3 regions of the Acidovorax facilis genome follow, and region 1 is predicted to be linked to each of the others. Evidence: predicted binding sites of a transcription regulator. Region 1 holds the regulator's gene; each other region holds the start of a gene.

Region 1 (4,736 bases):
CGCGGCGCACGAGATCGTCGCGCGTCAGGGCCAACCCACGAACGACGGGCAGGCGCCCCTGATTCAGAAAATCGTAATACTCATCCAGGGTCTTGGCATTTTGGCTGTAGGTGGCTCCGACCCGGCCAATCGCAGACACCCCCAGGCCGATCAGGTCGCAATCAGGTTGCGTACTGTAGCCCTGGAAATTGCGGTGCAGACGCCCCTGGCGCTTGGCGACTGCCAATGCATCCTCAGGCAATGCAAAGTGGTCCATGCCCACATACACGTACCCTGCATCCATGAAGGCGTCCAGCGAGCGGGAGAGCATCGACACCTTGCCTGCAGCCGCTGGCAACTCGGCCGAAACAATACGGCGCTGAGGCTTGAAACGTTCTGGCAGATGGGCATACGCGTACAACGCGATACGGTCAGGCCGCAGCTGCGTAACCTGGGCCAGCGTGCGGTCAAACGACTCTGGCGTCTGACGAGGCAGGCCGTAGATCAAATCCACATTGATGGATTCAAAACCCAGCGAACGTGCGGACTCCACCAGCGAAAACACCTGCTCGGCAGGCTGTATGCGGTGAACGGCCTTTTGAACCTCGGGATCGAAATCCTGCACCCCAAAGCTCAGTCGGTTGAACCCCAGTTCCGCCAGAACTGCAAGGCGGTCCGCATTGACGGTGCGAGGGTCCACCTCAATCGAATACTCCCCGCCCGGCGCCAACGAAAAGCTGCGTTTGAGCATGCCCATCAGCTCCCGCAAGCCCTCGTCCGATAGAAAAGTGGGCGTGCCACCACCCAGGTGAAGCTGACTCACCACCTGCCCCGTGCCGCAGTGTGCTGTGTGCAAGTCAATCTCGCGGCTCAAATACCGCAAATACACCTCTGCCCGATCATGGTGTTTGGTGATGATCTTGTTGCATGCGCAGTAGTAACAAAGGGACTCGCAAAAGGGGATGTGCACGTACAAAGACAGCGGCAAGGCCTTCGTCATGGAGCCCAGCCTGCGCTGCTCCAAGGCAAGCGCGTAGTCGTCCTGCCCAAAGGCCTCGACGAAACGGTCAGCTGTTGGGTAAGAGGTATAACGGGGCCCTGGCACGTCGAAACGGCGCAGCAGCTCGGGCGAAACAGCGGTCATGGGCAAATTCCTTGCGTACACTTCGACTGTGCCGTAAGCTGCACTCCATGTCCTTGACCTGCATCAAGTGATGGGCCGGGACGAAGAGCGACAATTTGATGCACATCAGTCGCCCACCCGCACCCAAAGGCCCAGCCTGTTAGGCATATGGGGCGATATGCTCAAACCTTACCCAGCCTCTGTTCCTATGAACCCGCTCACCATCAAAGTCGCCTGCTCCAACTGCAACCTGCGCGAGCTGTGCATGCCGGTGGGGCTGAGCGAGGAACAGCTGCAACGCATTGACGAGGTCGTTGCCGTTCGCCGCAAGATCAAACGCGGTGGAACCCTTTTCCGCAACGGCGAATCCTTCACCTCGCTCTATGCCATTCGAACCGGCTTCTTCAAAACATGTGTAGCCACCGAAGACGGGCGTGACCAGGTCACGGGTTTTCAGATGGCAGGCGAGATCATCGGCCTTGATGGCATCGTGAATGACCACCACACCTGCGATGCAGTGGCCCTGGAAGACGCGGAAGTCTGCGTCATGCCGTTTGACCGCATCGAAGAGCTGTCCCGCGAAGTCACCGCCTTGCAGCACCATGTGCACAAGATCATGAGCCGCGAGATTGTCCGCGAGCATGGCGTGATGCTGCTCCTGGGCAGCATGCGCGCTGAGGAGCGCCTGGCCGCGTTCCTGCTCAACCTGGTTCAGCGCCTGCACGCCCGGGGGTTCTCGCAGTCCGAGCTCGTGCTGCGCATGACCCGCGAAGAGATCGGTAGCTACCTGGGCCTCAAGCTCGAAACCGTGAGCCGCACCTTCTCCAAGTTCGTGGAAGAAGGCATTGTCGAGGTCAAGCAGCGCCATGTGCGCATCCTGGAGACCGAGGCCCTCAAGCGCATCGTGAACAACCAGCAAGCCTGCCACTGAACCTGCTGTCGTCTGCCATCCTGGCAGTCTTTACCACATTGACCTTTGCCAATAGGTGGCACTACCGCTCAAGGGCACGATGATGTCTTGCGGCAGTCATCGGGACGCTCGCCTTCGGGAACCGGGCAACGGTTAAGTTCAAACGGTGACATGGCCAGCAGCGTGGTCAACGCGCTGGATGCCATCGTGATCATCCAGAACGCAAAAAAGGCCAGCGTGTACACGCCCTGCCGTGACAATGCCAACGGCTGCCCAAACCAGTGCAGGTCTTGCGGATCCACCATCGCAAAAACCAGCATTTCCATCACACCGGCCATCAAAAAAGCCGGCCAGGCAATCCACATCACGCGTTGCATCCACATTGGTTTGTCTCCTGGTAAGGCCGTGCAGGCATACTGCCCGGCCAGGTGGGTTCAGCGCGGCTGGTCCTGGACCGGGGTGGCAGCGTGGTTGCGGCCCTTCATGGCTGGCAACAGGCTTTTTTCTGGGGTGGCCAGTGTCTTGTTGATCTCGATGCCCTGGCGGTAATAATCTTCCGCGACCACAGGGTCGGGGCGCGATATCGCGAGCCACAGGGTCACAAACCCTGCAATGATCACGATCACGGGACCGGCGATGATCAGCCACACATGGCCAAACCTCCACCAGGGTGCAGCGGCAGAAGGGGCAGTGCCGAGGGCGGAACTGGATGGCATGGTGCTTACTCCTCAAAAATTATCTTGCTCAAAGCAAGACCCGCGAAGGTCTTGCACCGGGTCGCTCGCTGCGTTATCGCGGCACCAGAAACACGGATTTCTCGCTCACATGGGCGTCCGCGCCCAAGGCTTGCACATCGAACTGCACGGCATGTGATCCCGAAGGGGCTGATCCATACGGTATCTGCAGACGGACGGCCACCCACCGGGACTCCGCCGCACCGATGTCCACCTCGGCATCAGAAGCGACTTCCAGCCCTTCAAGGCCACGCACACTGATGCGATAGCGCTGGGGGCCTTCAGTGGCGTTCATGATCTGCAGGCGGTAGATGTTCTCCAGCTTTCCACCCGCCACGATGCGCGACAGCGCCGCCCGATCACGCACCACATCCACCTTCAAAGGCGTGCGTGTGACAAGGCTGGCCATCATGCCTACGCACAGGGCCACCAGAACCGCGCTGTATATCAGCACTCGTGGCCGCAGCACACGGCGCAGGATCTGCGACTGACTCCACCGTTTGGCCACGCCGTTCTGCGTAGAAAACCGGATGAGCCCGCGCGGATACTGCATCTTGTCCATCACGGTATTGCAGGCGTCCACGCACAGGCCACAGCCGATGCATTCGTACTGCAAGCCCTTGCGAATATCGATGCCCACGGGGCACACCTGCACACACAGCGAGCAGTCAATGCAATCGCCCAACCCCTGGGCCTTGTAGTCGATGTTCTTCTTACGCGGCCCACGCTGCTCACCGCGTTCTGGGTCGTAGGTAACGATCAGCGTGTCCTTGTCGAACATGGCGCTCTGAAAGCGCGCATAGGGACACATGTATTTGCACACCTGTTCGCGCATATAGCCAGCATTGCCATAGGTGGCAAAGCCATAGAACAGTACCCAGAAAATCTGCCAGCCACCCTGCACCGCCAGCAGCTCTGCCCCGAGTTCGCGGATGGGCACGAAATAGCCCACGAACGTGAACCCCGTCCACAACGCCACGGCAATCCAGATGACCTGCTTAAAAAACTTCTTGCGAACCTTCTCGAAGGTCCAGGGCCCATTGTCCAGCCGAAGCCGTGCACTGCGATCACCTTCGATCTTGTGCTCGATCCACATGAACATTTCGGTGTAGACCGTTTGCGGGCACGCAAATCCACACCAAAGTCGCCCTGCCACCGCCGTAAAGAGGAACAGGGATAACGCCGAGATAATGAGCAGGCCCGTGAGATAGATGAAATCCTGGGGGTACAGAACCAGGCCGAAGATGTAGAACCGCCGAGCCCCCAGGTCAAACAGCACCATCTGGCGCTGCCCCCATTCAAACCAGGGCAGCCCGTAGAAAACGATCTGCGTGAGAAACACCATACCCCAGCGCCAACGCGCGAACAGGCCACTGATGGAACGCGGGTAGATCTTCTTTTGCGCTTCGTACAGGGAAACAATCTCGCCCTGCGATGAGGCATCGGACGCAACCGGCGCTATCGGGATGACCTTGCGAGCAGGCTCGCTGGGTGGGTTCATGATGGTATCGGTCCGTTTGCTTCGTGGTTCTCAGTTTGCGCTGCCCCCTGGAGCAGTGCCTGGGCACTGCTCCAAGTGGCCAAGGCTCAGCGTGCAGCGGCCTGGGTGCCGTTCGACAAGCCCCAGACATAGGCCGACAGCACACCGATCTGCGCTTCTGTCAGCTTGTCCGCCTGGGCGGGCATCTGGTTGACCTTGCCGTTGTTGACCATGGCAGTGATGGCCGCCTCGCCCCAGCCATGCAGCCAGATGTCGTCGGTCAGGTTGGGGGCACCCAGTGCCTGATTACCCTTGCCGTCCATTCCGTGGCAGGCTGCACACGCCGTGAACTTGGACTTGCCCAACGAAGCACGCAGCGAGTCATGCGGGCTGCCCGAAAGACTCAGCACATAGTGCGAGAGATTGCGCACATCTTCGGGGGAGCCCACTGCGGCAGCCATGGGAGGCATGTTGCCGATACGGCCCTTCTCGATGGTTTCACGGATCTTC
Region 2 (4,736 bases), 1.9 Mb from region 1:
CCTACCTGGCAGATCTGCCCAGTGAAATGCCTCCGCTTGAAAAGCTCCATGCGCTGGTGCGCTGGTCGCTGGAGCGGCTGCTGAGCAACGAAATGCCGCTGCTGCCCAGCCGCAACTCCACGCTGCGCGCGGTGCTGATGGCCAACAAGGACTACCTCAACGGCCTCGTGGCCGTAAGCGACCAGATTGGTGAATGGATCACCCAGGCCCAGGCACAGGGCGTGATCAGCCCCACCTTGCCGCCGCTGGTGGTGCTCTACACGTTGTATGCGCGCGCCTGCGACCCGGTGGTGAGTTTTCTCAAGGAAGGCGGCCAGTATTCCGATGCGGAAATCGTGGATCTGGTGGTGCGCACCTGTTTCGACGGGCTGGCAGCGCGGTAGTCGCGTCTCCTTTCCAGCGTTTCGTACGCACCCAAAAAAGAAAGCCCGGCATGCCGGGCTTTCTTGCGTGGGGCTCACAGCCACTGGCTTACTTGGGCAGGATCACCTTGTCCACGACATGGATCACACCGTTGCTGGTGAATACGTCGGCCATGGTGATGTTGCTGGTGCGCAGGTTCTGGTCGGTGATCACGAGGCTTGCGTTCACCGTGAAGGTTTGTCCCTGGACGGTGGCAATGGCGGTATTGATGGGGACCTCGGCCTTGAGCACGCGCGCCGGTACCACGTGGTAGGTAAGCACCGTGGTCAGCAGCGCGGTGTCCGCCAGCAGGGCTTCCTTGGTCACTCCGAGCTCGGCCAGCAGCGCTGCAAAAGCGGCGTTGGTCGGTGCAAACACCGTGAACGGGCCGGCTCCCTGCAAAGTGGTGGCCAAGCCGGCCGCCACCACGGCTTCCACCAGGATGCTGAAGTCCGGCAACGCCGAGGCAGTGGCGACGATGTCCTTGTTGGCTGGCAGCAGCACGCGGTCCACCAGATGCACTACGCCGTTGCTGGCCTGGATGTCCGTGGCCGTGATGGTGGAAACGCGGTTGCGACCATCGGTGATCTTCAGGCCGTTGGCCGACTCGATCTTGAAGAAGCCGCCTGACACGGGCGTGATGGCCTTGCCCAGGGGGACGTCTGCACGCGGGACCCTGCTGCCGAGCACGTGGTAGGTCAGTACCGCTGTCAGCAGGGGCTTGTCGGCCAGCAGGGCCTCCTTGGTCACGCCCAGCTCGCTGAGCAACGCTGCAAAGGCGGCGTTGGTCGGGGCGAAAACCGTGAGCATGCCGGTGCTCAGAGTGGGCGCCAGACCGGCGGCGACCACTGCTTCGACGAGGATGCTGAGGTCAGGATTGTTCTGGGCGACTTCGACGATGTTGCGCTGAGGCTCATCGTCGCCGCCGCCACAGGCCTGCAACAAGGTGGCGCTGGCGCCCACGGCGGCGGCCAGCAAGACGGTACGGCGGTTGAATGCGGTGTTCATGGGGCTTCTCCTCGCTAGTGGATGGTGGTGGAAGGGACGAGCGGTTAGTCCGCGGGCTTACTTGGGCATCAGAACGGTGTCGATGGCGTGGATCACGCCATTGCTGGCAGCCACATCGGTCGCGATGACCTTGGACTGGTCCACCATCACGCCCATGCTGGTGGACACGGTGATCTCCTGGCCCTGCACGGTCTTGACCTTTCCGGCCTTGACGTCCTTGGCCATCACCTTGCCGGGGACCACGTGGTAGGTCAGCACCTTGGTCAGTGCGGCCTTGTCGGCCAACAGGCCGTCCAGAGTGGCCTTGGGGATCTTGGCGAAAGCCTCGTCGGTGGGCGCAAACACCGTGAAGGGGCCGGGGCCCTTGAGGGTGTCCACCAGGCCCGCAGCCTGCACGGCCGCCACCAGGGTCTTGAAATTACCCGCCTTCACGGCGGTATCGACGATGTCCTGGGCCATCACGGTGAAGGTGGCGCCTGCGGTCAGGGCCAATGCGATCAGGGTTTTTTTCATGGGTCGTTCCTCGGTTTCGATGGAAATGACACGCCAGGATGGGCGCAGCGAGAATGTATAACCAATTGGTCGTTAAGTAAACCAACAAGTTATGTTGTAACTGATCGGTTTCATTTGGGCAAAAAAAAGCCCTGCCGGAGCAGGGCTTTGGTGGTGGGCCGGGCTGTTTGTTGTTCGGCTTAGCGAACGATCAGCAACGGCACCTTGCAATGGGCCAGCACCTGGGTGGTGACCGAGCCCATGACCAAGGTGGCCAAGGCTCCATGGCCGTGGGAGCCCATCACCAGCAGGTCAAACTTGCCGCTGTCAGCCACCTTGGCGATGTTCTCACCCACGGCGCCCACCTTGACGACGCGCTTGGCGTCCACACCATGGCGCGCCAGGAATTTGCAAACGGGCGACAGGATTTTGTCCGCCTCTTCGGCGTGGTAGCTGTCCACCACTTCCTTGCCCAGAGCGGCGCGCGCGCGTGTCGGCAGCGGGGCCTGCACGGTCAGCGCGGTGTACTGGTGGCTGCCACCGAGCAGCTCCTCGTGGGTAGCCAGATAGGCCAGCATTTTTTTGGTGTAGGCGCTGCCATCGACAGCAAGCAGGATGTTCATGGTGTTCTCCGAATAGGGTTGGGTCAGACTACCGTGCGCGGACTTCTGTTGTCTTGACCTGGGTCATGTTTTTCTTCTGCGCTGCGGGGCGGCAGAGCCCCGTCTCGTGATCATACGGGGATGCAGCATTGCGCCTTGAAAGCCGCCTGTTCGCCTTTGCGCGCATAGCCCAGGGGGTTGGCCACCACGCGGCACTGCCAGGGGGTGCCGTTGCCGTGAAAACCTTGCACCGTGTAGTCGCTCGGGGCGTGCAGATGGCCGTGCAGCCACAGCTGCGCGTGGGGCAACAAGCTGTCCAGGGCGTTGCAGAACCCCGCAGTGCCGGGCACCAGTCCGTAGCGCGGATCGGCACTGCGCAGGCTGGGTGCAAAGTGGGTGACGGCCACCGTGGGGCCTTCAAAAGGCACCGCAAGTGCTTGCGCCAGCCACTGCTGGCAGACCAGTGCGTGGTCGCGCATGGCTTCGGCCAGAAAAGGCTCTGCGTGGCGGGTGCCGCCCGTCTTGCGCAGGTAGAAGTTCGCTGCACGAAAGGCCTTGTCGCGCAGTTTCAGCCTCCTGCCAAGGTCGGTGCTGCCTTCATGGTCTGCGAGTGCATCGAAATCGCTCCAGAGTGTGGTGCCCACAAAGCGCACACCTTGAAGCTCGACGGTCTCGCGCTCCAGCCAGGTGATTCCCAGGCGGTCACAGGTGCGGCGCAGCCGCTCGTGGGCAGCGTCGAAATCCTGTGCATCGTATTCGTGGTTGCCGGGCACAAAAAGCACGGGGGTGGGCCAGCCTGCACCCCCGGGCAATGGTGAAAACCGGGCCAGGCCAAAGTCTTCGTCGCCCAGCTGCGAGCCTTCCTGGTAGGAACCCACGTCGCCAGCAAGCACCAGCACATCGGCGCCGGGAGCCGGTTCGGGGACGAAGTGGGGATGCGCCTCAAGGTGCAGATCGGACAAAAGCTGGATATTCATGCTGGGCGCAGTCTACGGGTTCAGGCTGGGCGCCTCACTCGTCGGGGAAAGTCCGGCGCGCTGAGCGCGCCAGGGCGTGCAGCAGCCAGGTCATCGCGGCCTGCTGAGGCCCACGCCGGCGCCAGAGTGCGTCCACATGCACGGGCGGGACGTCCAGCGGCAGGGCCCGCTGCACCAGCGCGTCGGCAATGCCGGTCACGGGAACAAAGTGGCGGGGCAGCACCGTCAACAGGTCCGAGCCCGACACCACCCGACCGGCCGTGAAGAATTGGTTGACCGTGATCACCACCTTGCGCTCGCGGCCCAGGGATGCCAGGGCCTCGTCGATGAAGCCGAAGGGGCGCCCTGAGAAGCTCACGAGCATGTGGCGTGCGGCGCAATAGGTGTCCAGCGTCAGGGGCGCATCGGCCAGAGGGTGGCCTTGCCGCATCACGCACACGTATTCGCCGTCGTACAGGCGGCGGCTTTCAAAGGCCACTGCGCCCCCGGATTGCGCGCGGGCGGTCAGGTCTGCCAGCACCGCAGGGAAATAGCCCACCGCCATGTCCGCCGCCTCCTCGTCCAGCAGGCGGCGGGGGTCGCGCGTGGTCAGGGGCAATACCCGGATCGAAATGCCGGGAGCCTCCCGCTCGATGATTTCGACCAGGGCCGGGACCAGGGTGGCGGCCGTGGCATCGGCCATGGCCAGCACAAAGGTGGATTCGGCCGTAGCGGGCTCAAAATGTCCCGGCGCCAGGGATTCCTGCAGGTGGGCCAGGGCCTCGCGCACAGGAGGCCACAGGGCCAGCGCACGCGCAGTGGGCTCCACGCCCTGGCCGCTGCGCACCACCAACTCATCCCCCAGCACATCGCGCAGGCGCCGCATGGCGTTGCTCACGGCAGGCTGGGTGACGGACAGCTTGTGCGCTGCGCGTGTGAGGCTGCGCTCGGCCATGACCTCGTCGAAAACACGCAGCAGGTTCAGGTCCAAGGAGCGGAAGTTCAAGGGGGTCATGGTCAATTCATCATCAATATGAATATCAATGATTCAAAATATAAACTTGAACATGCAAAGGGTAAACCCTAATATCACCCCATCGCCCGGCAATCTCGCCACAAGCGTTAGAAAAGGGAAACCGAAATGACCAGCTTTGCACACGTTGAGTACCCCACCGAACACCCCGGCGTTGTCCGCGCCGAAAACGCCGCTGCCGCCCTCAAGAGCGTAGCCGCCAACTTTGATGGCGCCCGTGGCGCTGCCACGCTTCTGCTCGCG
Region 3 (4,736 bases), 2.2 Mb from region 1:
TGGCATCGAGCGCGTTCTTCACCACCAGGCCCAGCTCGGTGTCGCCCTCCATCGACAGGCGGCGGCTGAAGAACAGCGTGTCCGGGTCTTGCTGGCGCTGGGCCAGCAGCAAAAAATCATGGGCTGTGGCGCTCAGCGTCACGTCGGCCACCTGCGGCAGCACCAGCGGTGCGTGGGGGGCGAAGCGCTGGCCCGTCCAGGCAAAGTCGAAGGCCAGACGCGCATCGCGCACTTGCACGCGCATCTTCTTGTGCAGCAGCAAGCGGCCCACGTCATCGGGCAGGTGCCGCGCGAGCGCCAGGTTGAGCGCCGTCACCAGCAGCATCGAGCCGGGGTAGGCGGGCAGGCGCGCCAACAAAGCCCCCACGGGCGGCGGCACCAGCCGTGGGTTCGCGGCAGGCGTGGGCGAAGAAGGGAAAGCAGCCATTGGTAGAAGACGGGCCCTCAGGCCACGTAAAAAAACACGGTGAAAAAGTGGCACACGCTGCCGCCCAGCACAAACAGGTGCCACAGGCCGTGGCCATGGCGCACGCGGTGGTCCAGTGCATAAAAGACGATGCCCAGCGTGTAGCAGGCCCCGCCCGCCAGCAGCCAGGCAAACCCGGCTGGCGTGAGCGCCTGCCACAGCGGCACCACGGCCACCAGCGCCAGCCAGCCCATGAGCACGTAGATGACCAGCGACAGCACGCGTGCACCCCGCGCCCACCAGATCTCCTGCGCAATGCCCAGCAGGGCCAGCCCCCACACCACGCCCAGCAGCGACCAGCCCCAGGCACCGCGCAGCGACACCAGCGCAAACGGCGTGTAGCTGCCCGCAATCAGCAGGTAGATGCTGCAGTGGTCCAGCTTTTGCAGCACGGCCTTGATGGTGCGCCGGCGCACGCTGTGGTACGCGGTGGAGGCGGCGTACAGCGCCACCAGCATGGCGCCGTAGATGCTGAACGCCACCACCTTCCACGGATCGCCCAGGCGTGCAGCAAGGGTGATGAGCACGGCCGTGCCTGCCGTGGCGAGCAGGGCACCCACCAGGTGGCTGATGCTGTTGAAACGTTCTCCGGGGTACATGCGGTGATTCGCTTCGCGTTATGGATGCATGGCAGGCCGCGCGGCAGCACCACCCGCGGCCCCTTGCAGCCCCTGCTCCAGGCCTGGGCGCCCGAACCAGTAGCCGTTGCAGGGCAGATCGGGCATGAAGGGCTGCATGCGCTCCACAAAGTCGGGGGTCTTTTCAGCAGTCTCTTGCGTAGCCACTGCGCGGCGGGCTTCGTCAAACGCGGTGATTACCTGCGGCATGTGCTGCGCCTGCGGGCTCAGCCGCACCACGTCCACGCCCTGGGCCTGCATCGCCGCCAGTTCGTTGGCCAGGTTGTAGACGCGGGCCGACTGGGTCTGCGTGCCGTTGAGCACGAGAAAGCCCTCGCTCTCGCGCGTGCGCAGCGGCAGTCCGTCAGCATGGTCAAGGCAGCTGAACTGGCAGTCGTCCTTGGGCAGGTTGCGGTGGCGCGCAGTGAAGCAGCGCGCCGAATAGGCCAGCGGCATGCGTCCGTAAGCAAACACCTCTGTCTCCAAACCTGCGGGCCGCTGCGCCAGCACGGCAGCGAGCGCGTCCTGCGACATTTCAAGCGGCATCACCCAGCGCGTGGCGCCCTGCTGCGCCATCCATTGCAGCGAGTGCGCGTTGTACAGGTTCAGGTGCGACCCGGCCACAAAGGCCTGCGGCCCGGCGGGTGCGCGCGCAAGGCAGCTCACGGCGCCCATGTCATTGGCCTCAACCAGAAATTCGCCGTTGCCCGTGATCTTGTGCATCACACCCACGTCGGCGCTGGACTCGATGAGCACCTGGCTGGACAAGACCGCCTCCTTGCCCGCGTCCCGCAGCATGCGCGCCAGCGCCAGCCAGTCGGCCAGGCGCAACTCATGGCGGCGTGAGCACACCGTTTCGCCCAAGTACACCACATCCACGGGCGTTGCGGCCATGGCCTCGTAGAACGCGAACACGGTGTCGCGGGGCCAGTAGTACAGCAGCGGGCCGAGAGAGAGTTTCATGGGGCGATCTCCGGGGTTTCATCGTGATATTTCGGATTCAAAGCGGCGCACCGACCTTCGATCTGGCGCGATCCAGGCCAGGGGACGCCGCGCAAGGGCCGCCAAGCCGCGTATGCGGCGCTTCGCTGTCGTGCGCTGGCGTTGTCCCCCTTCCCCTAGCGCGAAGCGCGTAGAGAGAAGGGGGAAGCCGCGCAGCGGCTCAGGGGGTTGTCGCCTGATCATTTCATTTCCAGGGGCGGTGGTAGGCACCCAGCGTGTGCTGCTGGCCTTCTGCCACCTGGTCCAGGCTGGCCATCCAGCGCGTCTTGGGCGCATAGCGGTGCGGGTGGGCCAGACACTGGTCCATGGCCTCGCGCCAGACCTGGGTGACCTGCGCCACATACGCGGGGCTGCGCTGGCGGCCTTCGATCTTGATGGCGCGCACGCCCATCTTGAGCAGCTGGGGCAGCAACTCCAGCGTGTTGAGGCTGGTGGGCTCTTCGATGGCGTAGTAGTTCTCGTCGTCCCCCACATCGAAACGCCCCTTGCACAGCGTGGGGTAGCCCGCGTTCTCGCCGGGCGCATAGCGGTCGATGAGCACGCCGTTCAGGCGCGACTCGCGGCCCTGCGGCGTCTCCACCCAGCGCACGGCCTTGGGCGGAGAGCACACGCCGTGCGTGTTGGGCGATTCGCCGGTCACGTACGACGACAGCGCGCAGCGCCCCTCGACCATCACACACAGGCTGCCGAAGCCGAAGACTTCGATCTCGACCGGCGTGCGATCGATGACCTGGCGCACCTGCTCCATCGAGAGCACGCGCGGCAGCACGGCGCGCACGATGCCGAACTGCTCGCGGTATAAGTTGATAGCCTCGTAGTTGGTAGCCGAGCCCTGCACCGACAGGTGCAGGCGCAGCCGGGGATGGTGCTGCACCGCGTAGTGCATGAGGCCGGGGTCGGCCAGGATGACCGCGTCCACGCCCAGGTCCACCGCCTTGTCCAGTGCGCTGCGCCACGGCCCCGGGTTGGCCGCCTGCGGGTAGGTGTTGAGCGCCATGAAGACCTTGCAGCCGCGACCATGCGCATAGGCAATGCCGTTGGCGATGGCGGCCTCGTCAAAGTTGAGGCCTGCAAAATTGCGCGCATTGGTGGCGTCGCGCAGGCCCAGGTAGACGCAGTTGGCGCCGTGGTCCACAGCGGCCTTCAGGGCGGGCAAGCTGCCGGCGGGACAGACGAGTTCCAGACCGGGGGTTGCAGCTTCAGGCAGCACCGCCTCCATCGATTTCAGGGGTTCCATCACAAACATTCAAACGCGGGCCCCGGGCCGGGCCACAGCACTGGGCGCCACCATAATGAGGACACCCCACGCATCCGCTGATCTTCATCAACGGCGGTGCACAATTCCGGAGCAAACCAGTCGGGTTTTGATGTGGCCCGCCTCCGCAGCGCACCCCATAGCCGCCAGGCCTTGACTTGCGTCTACGCTGTCCCACTTTTCGTTCCTTCCTTTTGCCCAACCCGGGCGCTGCCCTGTCATGAACAAGAACCTGTGGCTGCTGGCGCTGTGCCAAGGCCTTTTCCTCACCAACAACGTTGTCTTCATTGCTATCAATGGCCTGGTGGGCCTGCAGCTGGCGCCCTTTGGCTGGATGGCCACGCTGCCGGTGATGGGCTACGTGGTGGGCGGGGCACTGTCCACCCCGCTGGTGGCGCGCACGCAGTCGCACTGGGGGCGCAAGGTGTCGTTCCAGATCGGGCTGGCCGTGGCCGTGGCATCGGCCGCGCTGTGTGCCTGGGCGGCGTTCAGCGGCAGCTTCTGGCTGCTGTGCACCGCTACGCTGGTGGCGGGCTACTACAGCGCCAACGGTGGCCTGTACCGCTTTGCGGCCGCCGAGCTGGCGGCCCCGGACTACCGCGAGAAGGCCGTGTCGTTGGTGCTGGCCGGTGGCCTGCTGGGCGCCGTGGCAGGCCCCAACCTGGCCAGCGCCACGCGCACCTTGTTCCCGGTGCCGTTTGCGGGCGCGTACATCGCACTGATCGGCGTGGCGCTGTTGTCCATGCTGTGCATGGCAGCCATCCGGTTCGAAGTGCAACCCGTGGTGCTCAACGCTGCGGGCCAACGCGAGCCAGGGCGCCCCCTTTCTGTACTGATGCGCCAGCCCGCCTTCATCGTGGCCATTGTGGGCGCGGCGCTGGGTTATGGCGTGATGAACCTGCTGATGGCGGCCACGCCGCTGGCCATGCAGGTGTGTGGCTTTGACTTTGATGCCTCGGCGCTGGTGCTGGAGTGGCATGTGATCGGCATGTTCGCTCCCGGCTTTGTCACCGGCCACCTCATCAAGCGGTTTGGCGTGCTGCCCATCATGGGCACGGGGGTGTTGCTCAACTTCGCCTGCGTGGCCGTGGCGCTGATGGGCGTGGAGCTGCACCACTTTGGGATTGCGCTGTTCTTCCTGGGAGTGGGCTGGAACTTCCTGTTCACCGGCTCCACCACACTGGCCATGACGGCCTACCGCCCTGAAGAAAAGGACCGCGCCCAGGCGGCGATCAACTTCTGCGTGTACGCCACGCTGGCGCTGAGCGCGTTCTCGTCGGGCGTGCTGGTCACGACGCAGGGCTGGACGTTGCTGAACGCCGGTTCGCTGGTGCCCATTGTGGTGACGGGGCTGGCACTGGCCTGGCTGGGTCTGCAGCGCAAGCGCGTTTCAAGC

Evidence for each region. The regulator FNR, encoded in region 1, switches genes on or off when oxygen is low (the NO sensors DNR and NnrR bind a similar motif). The targets are predictions, from matches to a motif close to TTGATNNNNATCAA.
Region 2: ACQ4MJ_RS20415 (universal stress protein) is a predicted target of FNR. The motif match lies at 2,579-2,592, and genes of this name have one in related genera.
Region 3: ubiU (ubiquinone anaerobic biosynthesis protein UbiU) is a predicted target of FNR. The motif match lies at 3,400-3,413, and genes of this name have one in related genera.

What each region holds. Positions count from the first base shown of each region.
Region 1 covers NZ_CP192460.1:2,582,844-2,587,579, forward strand. Annotated here, with positions in the region: gene hemN (oxygen-independent coproporphyrinogen III oxidase) at 1-1,123, opposite strand, end outside; gene fnr (fumarate/nitrate reduction transcriptional regulator Fnr) at 1,311-2,033, shown strand; gene ACQ4MJ_RS11690 (hypothetical protein) at 2,102-2,395, opposite strand; gene ACQ4MJ_RS11695 (FixH family protein) at 2,447-2,728, opposite strand; gene ccoG (cytochrome c oxidase accessory protein CcoG) at 2,802-4,247, opposite strand; gene ccoP (cytochrome-c oxidase, cbb3-type subunit III) at 4,334-4,736, opposite strand, start outside.
Region 2 covers NZ_CP192460.1:4,455,849-4,460,584, reverse strand. Annotated here, with positions in the region: gene ACQ4MJ_RS20430 (TetR/AcrR family transcriptional regulator) at 1-383, shown strand, start outside; gene ACQ4MJ_RS20425 (fasciclin domain-containing protein) at 472-1,410, opposite strand; gene ACQ4MJ_RS20420 (fasciclin domain-containing protein) at 1,468-1,923, opposite strand; gene ACQ4MJ_RS20415 (universal stress protein) at 2,103-2,525, opposite strand; gene ACQ4MJ_RS20410 (metallophosphoesterase) at 2,636-3,481, opposite strand; gene ACQ4MJ_RS20405 (LysR family transcriptional regulator) at 3,516-4,475, opposite strand; gene ACQ4MJ_RS20400 (hypothetical protein) at 4,602-4,736, shown strand, end outside.
Region 3 covers NZ_CP192460.1:4,767,161-4,771,896, reverse strand. Annotated here, with positions in the region: gene ubiT (ubiquinone anaerobic biosynthesis accessory factor UbiT) at 1-427, opposite strand, end outside; gene trhA (PAQR family membrane homeostasis protein TrhA) at 445-1,065, opposite strand; gene ACQ4MJ_RS21880 (U32 family peptidase) at 1,084-2,046, opposite strand; gene ubiU (ubiquinone anaerobic biosynthesis protein UbiU) at 2,270-3,304, opposite strand; gene ACQ4MJ_RS21870 (MFS transporter) at 3,561-4,736, shown strand, end outside; gene ACQ4MJ_RS21865 (LysR family transcriptional regulator) at 4,731-4,736, opposite strand, start outside.